One region of the Massilia sp. CFBP9012 genome, then DNA from elsewhere that is predicted to be linked to it. Evidence: predicted binding sites of a transcription regulator. Region 1 holds the regulator's gene; each other region holds the start of a gene.
The links. Region 1 encodes LexA, which represses DNA repair genes until DNA is damaged. Its sites were predicted from a motif close to ACTGTATNNNNATACAGT; they were not measured.
Positions count from the first base shown of each region.

Region 2: a site for LexA is predicted at 1,454-1,471, ahead of SOM61_RS10685 (DNA topoisomerase IV subunit B). Genes of this name have one in related genera too.
Region 3: a site for LexA is predicted at 1,760-1,777, ahead of SOM61_RS01980 (ATP-dependent helicase). Genes of this name have one in related genera too.

Region 1 covers NZ_JAXCWM010000002.1:37,931-41,205, reverse strand. Annotated here, with positions in the region: gene SOM61_RS02875 (cystathionine gamma-synthase family protein) at 1-27, shown strand, start outside; gene SOM61_RS02870 (tetratricopeptide repeat protein) at 148-864, shown strand; gene lexA (transcriptional repressor LexA) at 997-1,626, opposite strand; gene rpsF (30S ribosomal protein S6) at 1,910-2,308, shown strand; gene priB (primosomal replication protein N) at 2,351-2,641, shown strand; gene rpsR (30S ribosomal protein S18) at 2,671-2,961, shown strand; gene rplI (50S ribosomal protein L9) at 2,993-3,275, shown strand, end outside.
Region 2 covers NZ_JAXCWM010000005.1:357,583-360,857, forward strand. Annotated here, with positions in the region: gene SOM61_RS10685 (DNA topoisomerase IV subunit B) at 1-1,387, opposite strand, end outside; gene SOM61_RS10690 (response regulator) at 1,560-2,414, shown strand; gene SOM61_RS10695 (gamma-glutamyl-gamma-aminobutyrate hydrolase family protein) at 2,481-3,275, shown strand, end outside.
Region 3 covers NZ_JAXCWM010000001.1:495,997-499,271, forward strand. Annotated here, with positions in the region: gene SOM61_RS01980 (ATP-dependent helicase) at 1-1,737, opposite strand, end outside; gene SOM61_RS01985 (hypothetical protein) at 2,125-2,343, opposite strand; gene SOM61_RS01990 (hypothetical protein) at 2,540-2,710, shown strand; gene SOM61_RS01995 (chromate transporter) at 2,772-3,275, shown strand, end outside.

The sequences.
Region 1 (3,275 bases):
GACTTCCGCCAGGCGCTGGATGCGTAAAGCGGGGTAAAACTGTCCTGACAGGGCCGGCAATTGCCGGCCCTGTCATTTTTGCGGTTGAGTCAAGCTGTAAAACACGGCTATCATGGACTTTTACCAGCCCAGCCTTACGGTATGCCCATGAAACGATTCCTGTCCTGCCTGTCCCTCGCGGTGTCTGTCGCGTTCAGTGGCGCCGCCTTCGCCGGCGAGCTCGAGGATGCCAATGCCCTGTTCGAGAAAAAAGACTTTGCGGGCGCGCTCAAGCTGTACACCAAGCTGGCCAATGCCGGCAACCCACAAGCCCAGCAGCAGCTGGGCCAGATGTACTGGTATGGCGAGGCCGGCGCGGTCGACGAGGCCAAGGCAAAGGAGTTGTTTGAAAAGTCGGCCGCCAAGGGCAACAAGGTGGCCGCCGACTCGCTCGTGATCATGCAGCAGCGCGTCGAACGCCGCGCCGAGATCGATTACTGGATCAAGGGCTACGATGGCGCCGAGCTGCAGGCCGGCGAGTACCGCTGCCCGTCGCCGCGCATCCCGCCGGTGTCGAAGGTGAATGACGAGATCGAGCGCGTGAACAAGGCCGTGACCGGCTGGCAGGATTGCTACAACAAGATGGTGACCAACCTGAACACGCAATCGCCGCTGACCAAGCGCATCCCGCCCGACATCGCCAAGCTGATGAACAAGCAGGAAACCGACGCCTCGACCGCCTACCTGGAGCAGGTGCGCCAGAACATCGCCGAGGGAGCGAAAGTCAATTCGAAGATGGTATTGGCCGATTTCGCCGCATGGCGCAGCGCGACCGAAGCGTATGTGGACCAGCACAATGCGGTGGTCAACAAGGCCAAGCAGTAAAGACTGCCTATAAACGTCGTTCCCGCGAAGGCGGGAACCCAAGTTGCTCGCGCTAACGCTGCGTCAGATCGTATTGGCAACGCACATGACTTGGGTTCCCGCCTGCGCGGGAACGACGGATCGACGGCTATATCAGTTCCAGCTGCGCATCAACCCCACCGCCAGACCCTCGAGCGCGAACTCTTCGTCGGGCGTGACTTCGATGATCTTGAAGTCGGGGTTCTCGGGCAGCAGTTCGACCAGGTCGCCCGTCTTGCGGTAGCGCTTGACGGTGACTTCTTCGCCCAGGCGGGCGACGACGATCTGGCCGTTCTTGGCGCTGTCGATCTTCTTGACCGCCAAAAAGTCGCCATCCATGATGCCGGCGTCGCGCATCGACCAGCCTTTTACCTTGAGTAAAAAGTCGGGCCGCGCCGCGAACATCGCGGTGTCGACGTTATAGGTCGCTTCGACGTGCTCTTGCGCGAGGATCGGATTGCCGGCGGCGACGCGGCCGACCAGCGGCAGCGACATCAGGGAGGGCGGCGGCATAGGGATCTGCTCGACGCTGGCGCCGACCAGGCGGATGCCGCGCGAGGTGCCCGGCGAAATCTCGATCGCACCCTTGCGCGCCAGGGCTTGCAGGTGTTCTTCGGCCGCATTGGCCGAGCGGAAGCCCAGTTCGGCCGCGATTTCGGCCCGGGTCGGAGGGAAACCCGTGTTCTCGATCGCTTCCTTGATCAGGTTAAGGATCTGTTCTTGCCTTGCAGTGAGCTTGAGCATAAATATCTTGCGAAACGGGTTGGTAGAGATAGACTGTATTTTTGTACAGTATTCTGCTATACGCAAGGGATATACACGAAAAAGCGCAAAAAAAGCGCACGCAACACGGAAAATACGCTTCCTGCAAGGGTAATTGTCGAGTGAGAGTGGCGCGCGGACGAAGCGCTTGACAGCCAGGTTCCCATTTTGCCCATTTCACGCTATACTAGCTGGCTGTTCCCTTCCCACACTCGTCTTGACGCCGAGGTGGGCATTTATGTAAAACGTCCTCAAGGAGTATTGCATGCGTCATTATGAAATCGTTTTTATCGTCCACCCGGACCAGAGCGAGCAAGTCCCGGCGATGATCGAGCGTTACAAGACCACGGTGACCAGCCGCGGCGGTAACATCCATCGCGTCGAAGACTGGGGCCGCCGTCAAATGGCTTACCAGATCCAGAAGCTGCCAAAAGCACACTACATCTGCCTGAACATCGAATGCGACAACGAGACCCTGGTCGAGCTGGAAACCGCATTCAAGTTCAATGATGCCGTTCTGCGTCATCTGACCGTCAAGATGAAGAAAGCAGAAACCGCACCGTCGCCGATGATGAAATCGGTGCAGCGCGAAGACGCAGCCAAGAGCCACCGTGCAGAAGCCGCTGCTCCTGCAGCCGCTGCTCCAGCTGCTGCCGCTGCCTAAGTTTTTCCCAGGAATTTCGTAGAACCATAGCAGTCGAATCGGGTGAACCAGCTCCAGCTCGTGGCGACCATCGCCGAGCGTGATGTCCTGCGCTACACCCCGGCCGGCGTGCCGATCGTTTCAGCCGTCTTGCTGCACAGTTCGCAGCAAAGAGAGGCCGGGATCGACAGGCTGGTCGAGTTCGAAGTCCCCGCGTTCGCCGCGGGCGAGATTTCGGGCAGGTTCGGCAGCGCCGAACTCGGCGCCAGCTACCGGTTCGATGGATTCCTTGCACGGAAAAACCGCAACAGCAAAGCCCTGGTGTTTCACATCATTGATTTCAGTGCCGCTTAACCGGCAATTTAGATATACAGGAGCCTCAAATGGCATTCGGTAAAAAGTTCGACAAAAACAAAGCTAAAGAAAAACTCAAGCGCAAACAGCAGAATCCGCTGTTCAAGCGCAAGAAATTCTGCCGCTTCACCGCCGCTGGTGTTGAGCAGGTTGACTACAAAGACGTCGACACCCTGAAGGACTTCGTCCAGGAAAACGGCAAGATCATGCCAGCACGTCTGACCGGCACCAAGGCGCACTACCAGCGTCAGGTCGACACCGCCATCAAGCGCGCCCGCTACCTGGCGCTGCTGCCGTACACCGACCTGCACCACGGTTAATCGGTTACGTCAGCTATCCTGGAGATAAAACATGCAAATCATTCTGTTGGAAAAAGTTCTCAACGTCGGCAACCTGGGCGACGTCGTCAAAGTCAAGGACGGTTACGCACGTAACTTCCTGATCCCACAAAAGATGGCTCGCCGCGCTACCGCCGGCGCCGTCGCCGAGTTCGAAGCCAAGCGCGCCGAACTGGAAAAAGCAGCCGCCGAGAAACTGGCAGCCGCCCAAGCCCAAGGCGACAAGCTGAGCGGCCTGACCGTCACCATCGGCCAGAAGGCCGGCGTCGACGGCCGTCTGTTCGGTTCGGTCACCA
Region 2 (3,275 bases), on a different contig from region 1:
GCAGCGGCAGGATGGCCTGGAATTCCTTGTCGCGGCCCATCTTGGCCGAGCCGCCGGCCGAGTCGCCCTCGACCAGGAACAGCTCGTTGCGGGTGATGTCGGTCGATTCGCAATCGGTCAGCTTGCCCGGCAATACCGCCACGCCGGACGATTTCTTCTTCTCGACTTTTTGCAGCGAACGCAGGCGCGACTGGGCCTGCTTGATGACCAGTTCGGCCAGCTTCTTGCCGTATTCGACGTGCTGGTTCAGCCACAGTTCGAGCGGCGGTTTGGTAAACGTCGACACCAGCTTGAGCGCGTCGCGCGAGTTCAGGCGTTCCTTGGTCTGGCCCTGGAATTGCGGGTCCAGCACCTTGGCCGACAGCACAAACGAGACGCGTGCGAACACGTCTTCGGGCAGCAGCTTGACGCCTTTCGGCAGCAGGCCGTGCAGCTCGACGAAGTTCTTCACCGCGCCGAACAGGCCGTCGCGCAGGCCGGCTTCGTGGGTGCCGCCGCTCACGGTCGGGATCAGGTTGACGTAGGACTCGCGCACCACGCCGCCTTCCTCGGTCCAGGCCACGACCCAGTCGGCGCCTTCACCCTCGGCGAAGCTGTCGTCGCCCGCGGCGGCGAACTGCGCGCCTTCGAACAGCGGGATCAGGGTCTCGCCGCTGGAACTTTGCGCCAGCGCTTCGTTCAGGTAGCCGCGCAGGCCTTCGTCGTAGCGCCAGGTCTGGACGTCGCCGGTCTTGCCGTTGGTGAGCGTGACCGTCACCCCCGGCAGCAGCACCGCCTTCGAACGCAGCAGACGCTGCAGGTCGCCCAGCGGGATGTTCGGGGAATCGAAATATTTTCCGTCCGGCCAGGCGGTGACGCGGGTGCCGTTCTTCTTGCCGCCACGTTCGGCAGGGCTGGAAGTGAGCGGCTCGATTACGTCGCCATTGGCAAATACCAGCTTGTGCTGGCCGTTGCCCTGGTCGTCGCGGCGCCACACCTCGATCTCGAGGCGCTTGGACAGCGCATTGGTGACCGAGACGCCGACCCCGTGCAGGCCGCCCGAGAAGGCGTAGGCGCCGCCCGAGCCCTTGTCGAACTTGCCGCCGGCGTGCAGGCGGGTGAACACGATCTCGACCGTGGACACGCCTTCTTCCGGGTGGATGCCCACCGGGATGCCGCGGCCGTCGTCCTCGACCGTGATCGAACCGTCAGGGTTCAGGGTCACGCCGATGTTCTTGCAGTGACCGCCCAGCGCTTCGTCGGAGGCGTTGTCGATCACCTCCTGGATGATGTGGAGCGGATTCTCCGTCCGGGTGTACATGCCCGGACGCTGTTTCACAGGTTCGAGTCCCTTGAGGACGCGGATGGATGATTCGCTGTAGTCTGGAGCGGGTTTCTTGGAGGCCATCTTGAAGATTGATTGTCGAATGCTCCGGCATTCTAACTTGTCGGGAGGAAAAGGTTAGGCTTTTTTACTGTTTAAATATACAGTAGTTTGCGCTGTGACGTGCTTTTCGCTTCACACGTTTGTGCTAGATTAAGACAGATAATCACGGCAATGCCAGAGAGGGGCGTTACCGATGCACTTGTCCAGCTATCCGTTTACCATTCGCCTGATCGGGTTTACCCCGGATGAAAGCGCGCGGCTCGACGCCCTGCTGGCGCGGGCGCCGGGCGTGGGGCCGTCGTATTCTTGCCTGCATGACGATAGTTTGCAAGAGCCGGACCTGTATATCGCCAACGGCGACAGCCCGACCGCGCTGACCCGGCTCGGCTGTCTGCCGCCGGGATCGCTGCAGCCGGCGCTCGTGATCGGCAACCCGGGCAACCCCGGCACAACCGGCAACCCCGGCGCCGAACCCTGGCGCACCCTGGCGCGGCCGGTCGACCCCCTGCAACTGTATGAAGCCCTGGCCGAACTGCTCGATACCCGGGTCCAGGTGCTGGTGCAGCAGAGCACCCGCACCGTCCGGCGCGTGCTGGCCGAGCGCCGCCGCCGTCCGCGCCTGGCGCCGGATTGCGAAACGCCGGCATTCTACACGCGCCAGCGTCGTGGTCCGGTAGATGGGGCCGTCCTGATCGTCGACAAGGAATGCCAGCTGCGTAACCAGGTGGCGCGCGTGCTCGGCCCGCGCCGGGTGCCGGTGGAATGGACCGACAGCCTGTGCGCGGCGGTGCGCCTGTGCGACGAAACGCCCGTGTCGCTGGTGCTGATCAACACGGCGGCGGTCGGCATCGAACCATATGAGGTGTGCAGCTCGATCAAGTCGCAGGACGGGGCCCAGCGTACGCCGGTGGTGTTCCTGGTCGAGCAATCCTTTTACTACGACAGCGTGCGTGCGCGCCGCGCCGGGGCGCGCGGCCTGCTCACGACGCCGGTCGCCGGCCGCCACTGGATGCTGACCTTCCAGAAGCTGCTGGATCTCCCGGTGTAGGGAGTACGCGACGTTTTGTAACAACTTTATATCGTGCGAAGCAATGGTGAAGTTATATTAATAACCATGGCTGAAGACGAGCAAATCAAGCGCAATGATGATCCGACCGCGGACATCGACGAGCGCCGCGAAACACGCGTGCGCGTGCCCGACCGCCGCGCAAGCGGCGGCCAGACCGCCCGCGGTCCCGCCCGCTACCTGCGCGATGGCGACAATGCCGTCGCCCTGGCCGGCCGGGTCATCACCTCGCGTTTCCGCTCGCTGCGCGAACGCTTCAACCGCGACTTCATGCAGCGCACGCTGCACATCGGCGTCTCGGCCCGCATCTTTCACCCCGCCACCGGCGCCAAGGGGCTGCTCAGCAAGAACCTGCAGTATCTCGAGGAATCGATCGCCCAGTGGGTGATGTCGCGCGACGTGCTGGTGTTCATGATCCCCACCGTGAATACCAACGGCCTGCTACACCCCAGCAACATCACCCTGCGCCACTATGCACGCCACCTCGACGGCCTGGTGCTGCAGGGCGGGGCCGACGTGGCGCCGCAAACCTATTCCGAAACCCCGACCAAGCCCGAATGGAGCGGCGACCGCGCGCGCGACGTGTATGAGCTGGAACTGCTGCACGAATTCGTCGACGCCGGCAAACCGGTGCTGGGCGTGTGCCGCGGTTGCCAGTTGATCAACGTGGCCTTCGGCGGCACCCTGCACCAGGACGTCGCCACCGATATGCCCGAGGCCCTGCCGCACGTGCACGATGTGTATGACGCGCACCGCCACGCCATCGTCTTCCCCAAGGGCTCGTCGCTGGGCCGCATGTTCCCCAAGGTCGAGCGGGCGATGGTGAACTCGATCCACCACCAG
Region 3 (3,275 bases), on a different contig from region 1:
CTTGCTCGAGTGGATGGTGGACAGGATCACGTAGTCTTCGTCGAGCAGCGGCGCGCCGGCGCGGTCGCTGGTGGCCTCCGGCGGGTCGAGCGTGATCTCGGCCAGGAAGCTCTCGCGGTTGCCATAGCCTCCGGACAGCGCCACCAGCTGGTCGAGGTCGGCCGCGCGCACCTGCGCATCGTCGTGCAGGCGCTCCAGGTGCGGCTGGTACCACGCGCGCGCCAGCTCGAGGTCCATCGGCCAGCGCAGGCCCGGCGTGCGCAGGCGCCGGTACAACGCGCAGAACGCCTGCCAGTCGGCCTTGCAGCGCGCCGGCACCGGAAAGGCCTCCAGCGCCGTTGCCGCATCGTTGCTCGTACCGGCCGCCTCGACCAGGCGGGTGGCGGTTGCCTGGCCGATGCCGGGAATCAGCTGCAGCGTGCGGAACCCCGCCAGGCGTCCGCTCGGATTCTGGGCGAAGCGCAGCACGGCCAGCACGTCCTTGATATGGGCCGCTTCGAGGAACTTCAGGCCGCCAAACTTGACGAAGGGGATGTTGCGGCGCATGAGTTCGAGCTCGAGCGCGGCGCTGTGGCTGGCCGCGCGGAACAGCACCGCCTGGCTCTTGAGCGGCGTGCCGGTTTCGCGCTGTTCGAGGATGCGGTTGCAGACCCAGCGCGCCTGCTCGGCTTCGTCGGGTATCAGCACCAACTGCGGCTTGATGCTCGACACCTTGTCGGTCCACAGGGTCTTGGCATGGCGCTCGAGCGCGGCGCCGATCACGGCGTTCGACGCGTCCAGGATCGGCTGCGTTGAGCGATAGTTGCGCTCCAGCGTGATCAGCTGCGCCGGCTGCGAGAACTTGCCGGCGAAGTCGAGGATATTGCGCACGGTGGCGCCACGAAAGCCATAGATCGATTGCGCATCGTCGCCTACCACCATCACGCCGCGGCCGTCGGGCTTCATGCCGGTGACGATGGCCGCCTGCAGGCGGTTGGTGTCCTGGTATTCGTCGACCAGCACGTGGTCGAACAGCGCGCCGAGCTCGGCCCCCAGCACCGGGTCGGCCGCCATCTCGGCCCAGAACAGCAGCAGGTCGTCGTAGTCGAGCACGTTCTGCTCCTGCTTGGCGTCCACGTAGGCGCCGAACAGAGCCTTGAGCTGGGTTTCCCACTCGCTGCACCAGGGGAAGAATGCCTGCAGTACGCCGTCCAGCGGCTCGCGGCCGTTGACCACGCGCGAATAGATCGACAGGCAGGTGCCCTTGAGCGGAAAGCGTTTTTCCAGCTGGCTCAGGCCGATCTCGTGGCGCACCATGCCCATCAGGTCTTCGGAGTCGCCGCGGTCGTGGATCGTGAACTGATCGTCCAGCCCGATGCGGCCGGAGAACTCGCGCAACAGGCGCGCGCCGATGCTGTGGAAGGTGCCGGCCCAGGGCAGCGTGACCTGCGCCTGGCTCCCCTTGAGCCCGAACAGGCGGTGCAGCACGCCGCCGGCGCGCTGGGTCATTTCGGTGGCGGCGCGGCGCGAAAAAGTGAGCAGCAGGATGCGCTGCGGATCGGCGCCCGACTGGATCAGGCGCGCCACCCGGTGCGCCAGCGTATTGGTCTTGCCGGAACCGGCGCCGGCCACCACCAATAAGGGGCGAGGCGCGTCAAGCCCGACATCGTGCTCGACCGCCGCCCGCTGCTCGGGGTTCAGCCTGGCAAACGGGTCGTCGGTAGACGAGGTGGCAATCGGATCGGCGACGGCGGACATGGGCGGATTCTGGAAATGCCATACTGTACATTTATCCAGTCCCGGCCCGCAAGAAGAAAATGCGCCCGCCGCAGGGCGCAATCAACGCGATGTCAAGAAGTTGTCAAGAATGACATCATCCGTGACCTGAGCAATCGCTGCCAAGTCACGGAAATTCAAAGCGTTTTTTGGATATCCACAAAGTCTGTGAATAAGTATGTGGAAAAGCGGGGGCTTGACACGCTGGACGCGGCCTCCCGTGCGGGTTTCAACAATTTGCCTATTGGGAAGGCAATCTCGTTTCCGCTGAAAATCAAGGGTTTACAAGATTTATCCCCGATCGACACAGTATGCACCACAAATAAATCTTGCGGCAACTTTGTGGCCAATCGGGAGCGCTGGTTCCGCTCAGGCGAGCGCCCGGCGGCGTTCCGGTTCCAGCAGCACGCGTTCGATCACTTGCCGGCGCACGCCATGCGCCTTGAGGTACTCGAGCGCCGGCATGGTGCCGCACTCCCCGAGGGTCTCGATGCCGCGCGCCACGATATCTTGCTGGCGCATGTTGTGCCTGAGCTCGGACGATCCGGAGAGGCGTTGATTGATATCCTGGGCACGGTAGGGGCTCATGGCGCGGGTCTCCGGTGGGTTATGTCACTGACGCACCACGAGTATTGACGATCGCGGCATGAAGTCAATGTCAAATCTGTATCAAGACGCGAAAACCTTTTATATGGCAGATGCCGGCGCCCCTCCGCCTGCGCTGCGCCGCCCGGCCGCCATCCTGCCTACAATCGGCCGCAACAGACCAAGCATGAGGATTTCCATGAGCACCCAACCTGACCTGAACCCCGGCGACGACGCCGCTCCCGGCACGCCTGGCGCCGGCGAAGACATCTGCGACGCGTGCGCCGGCCGCGGCACCCTGGCCGACGGCAAGCCATGCCCGCAATGCGGCGGCACCGGGCGCGTGATGGAGGGCATCGGCGGCGGCTGAGCTCTTATCCAGCGCGGGTAGCTCGTGGACACGGCGCGGGCCCTGCGGCGATAATCGCCAGATGAGCGCCTCACCCCTGCCATTGCCGCCTTCCGCGCCGGAGTCCGCACCTTTTGCGGCGTCGGCCGAACCCGATCGTCCCCGTCCAACCTCGCTGACCGACCTGTTCGTCTCATTCACGCTGATCGCCCTGCAGGGCTTCGGCGGCGTGCTGGCCGTGATCCAGCAGCAAGTCGTCGAGCGCAAGCGCTGGATGAGCAACGAGGAATTCATCGAAGAATGGTCGGTGGCCCAGATCATGCCGGGCCCCAACGTATGCAACCTGGCCATGATGATCGGCACCCGCCACTTCGGCCTGGCCGGCGCCATGAGCGCCCTGGCCGGCATCCTCACCGTGCCGCTGATCCTGGTGCTGTGCCTGGCCCTGGTCTATGCGCAGTTCGCCGCTCAACCGCAGCTGCAGGGCGCCCTGCGCGGCATGGCCGCCGTCGCCGCCGGCCTGATCGCCGCCACCGGCCTGCGCATGTCGGTCGCGCTGACCAGGAACGTGATCCCGCTCGCGGCC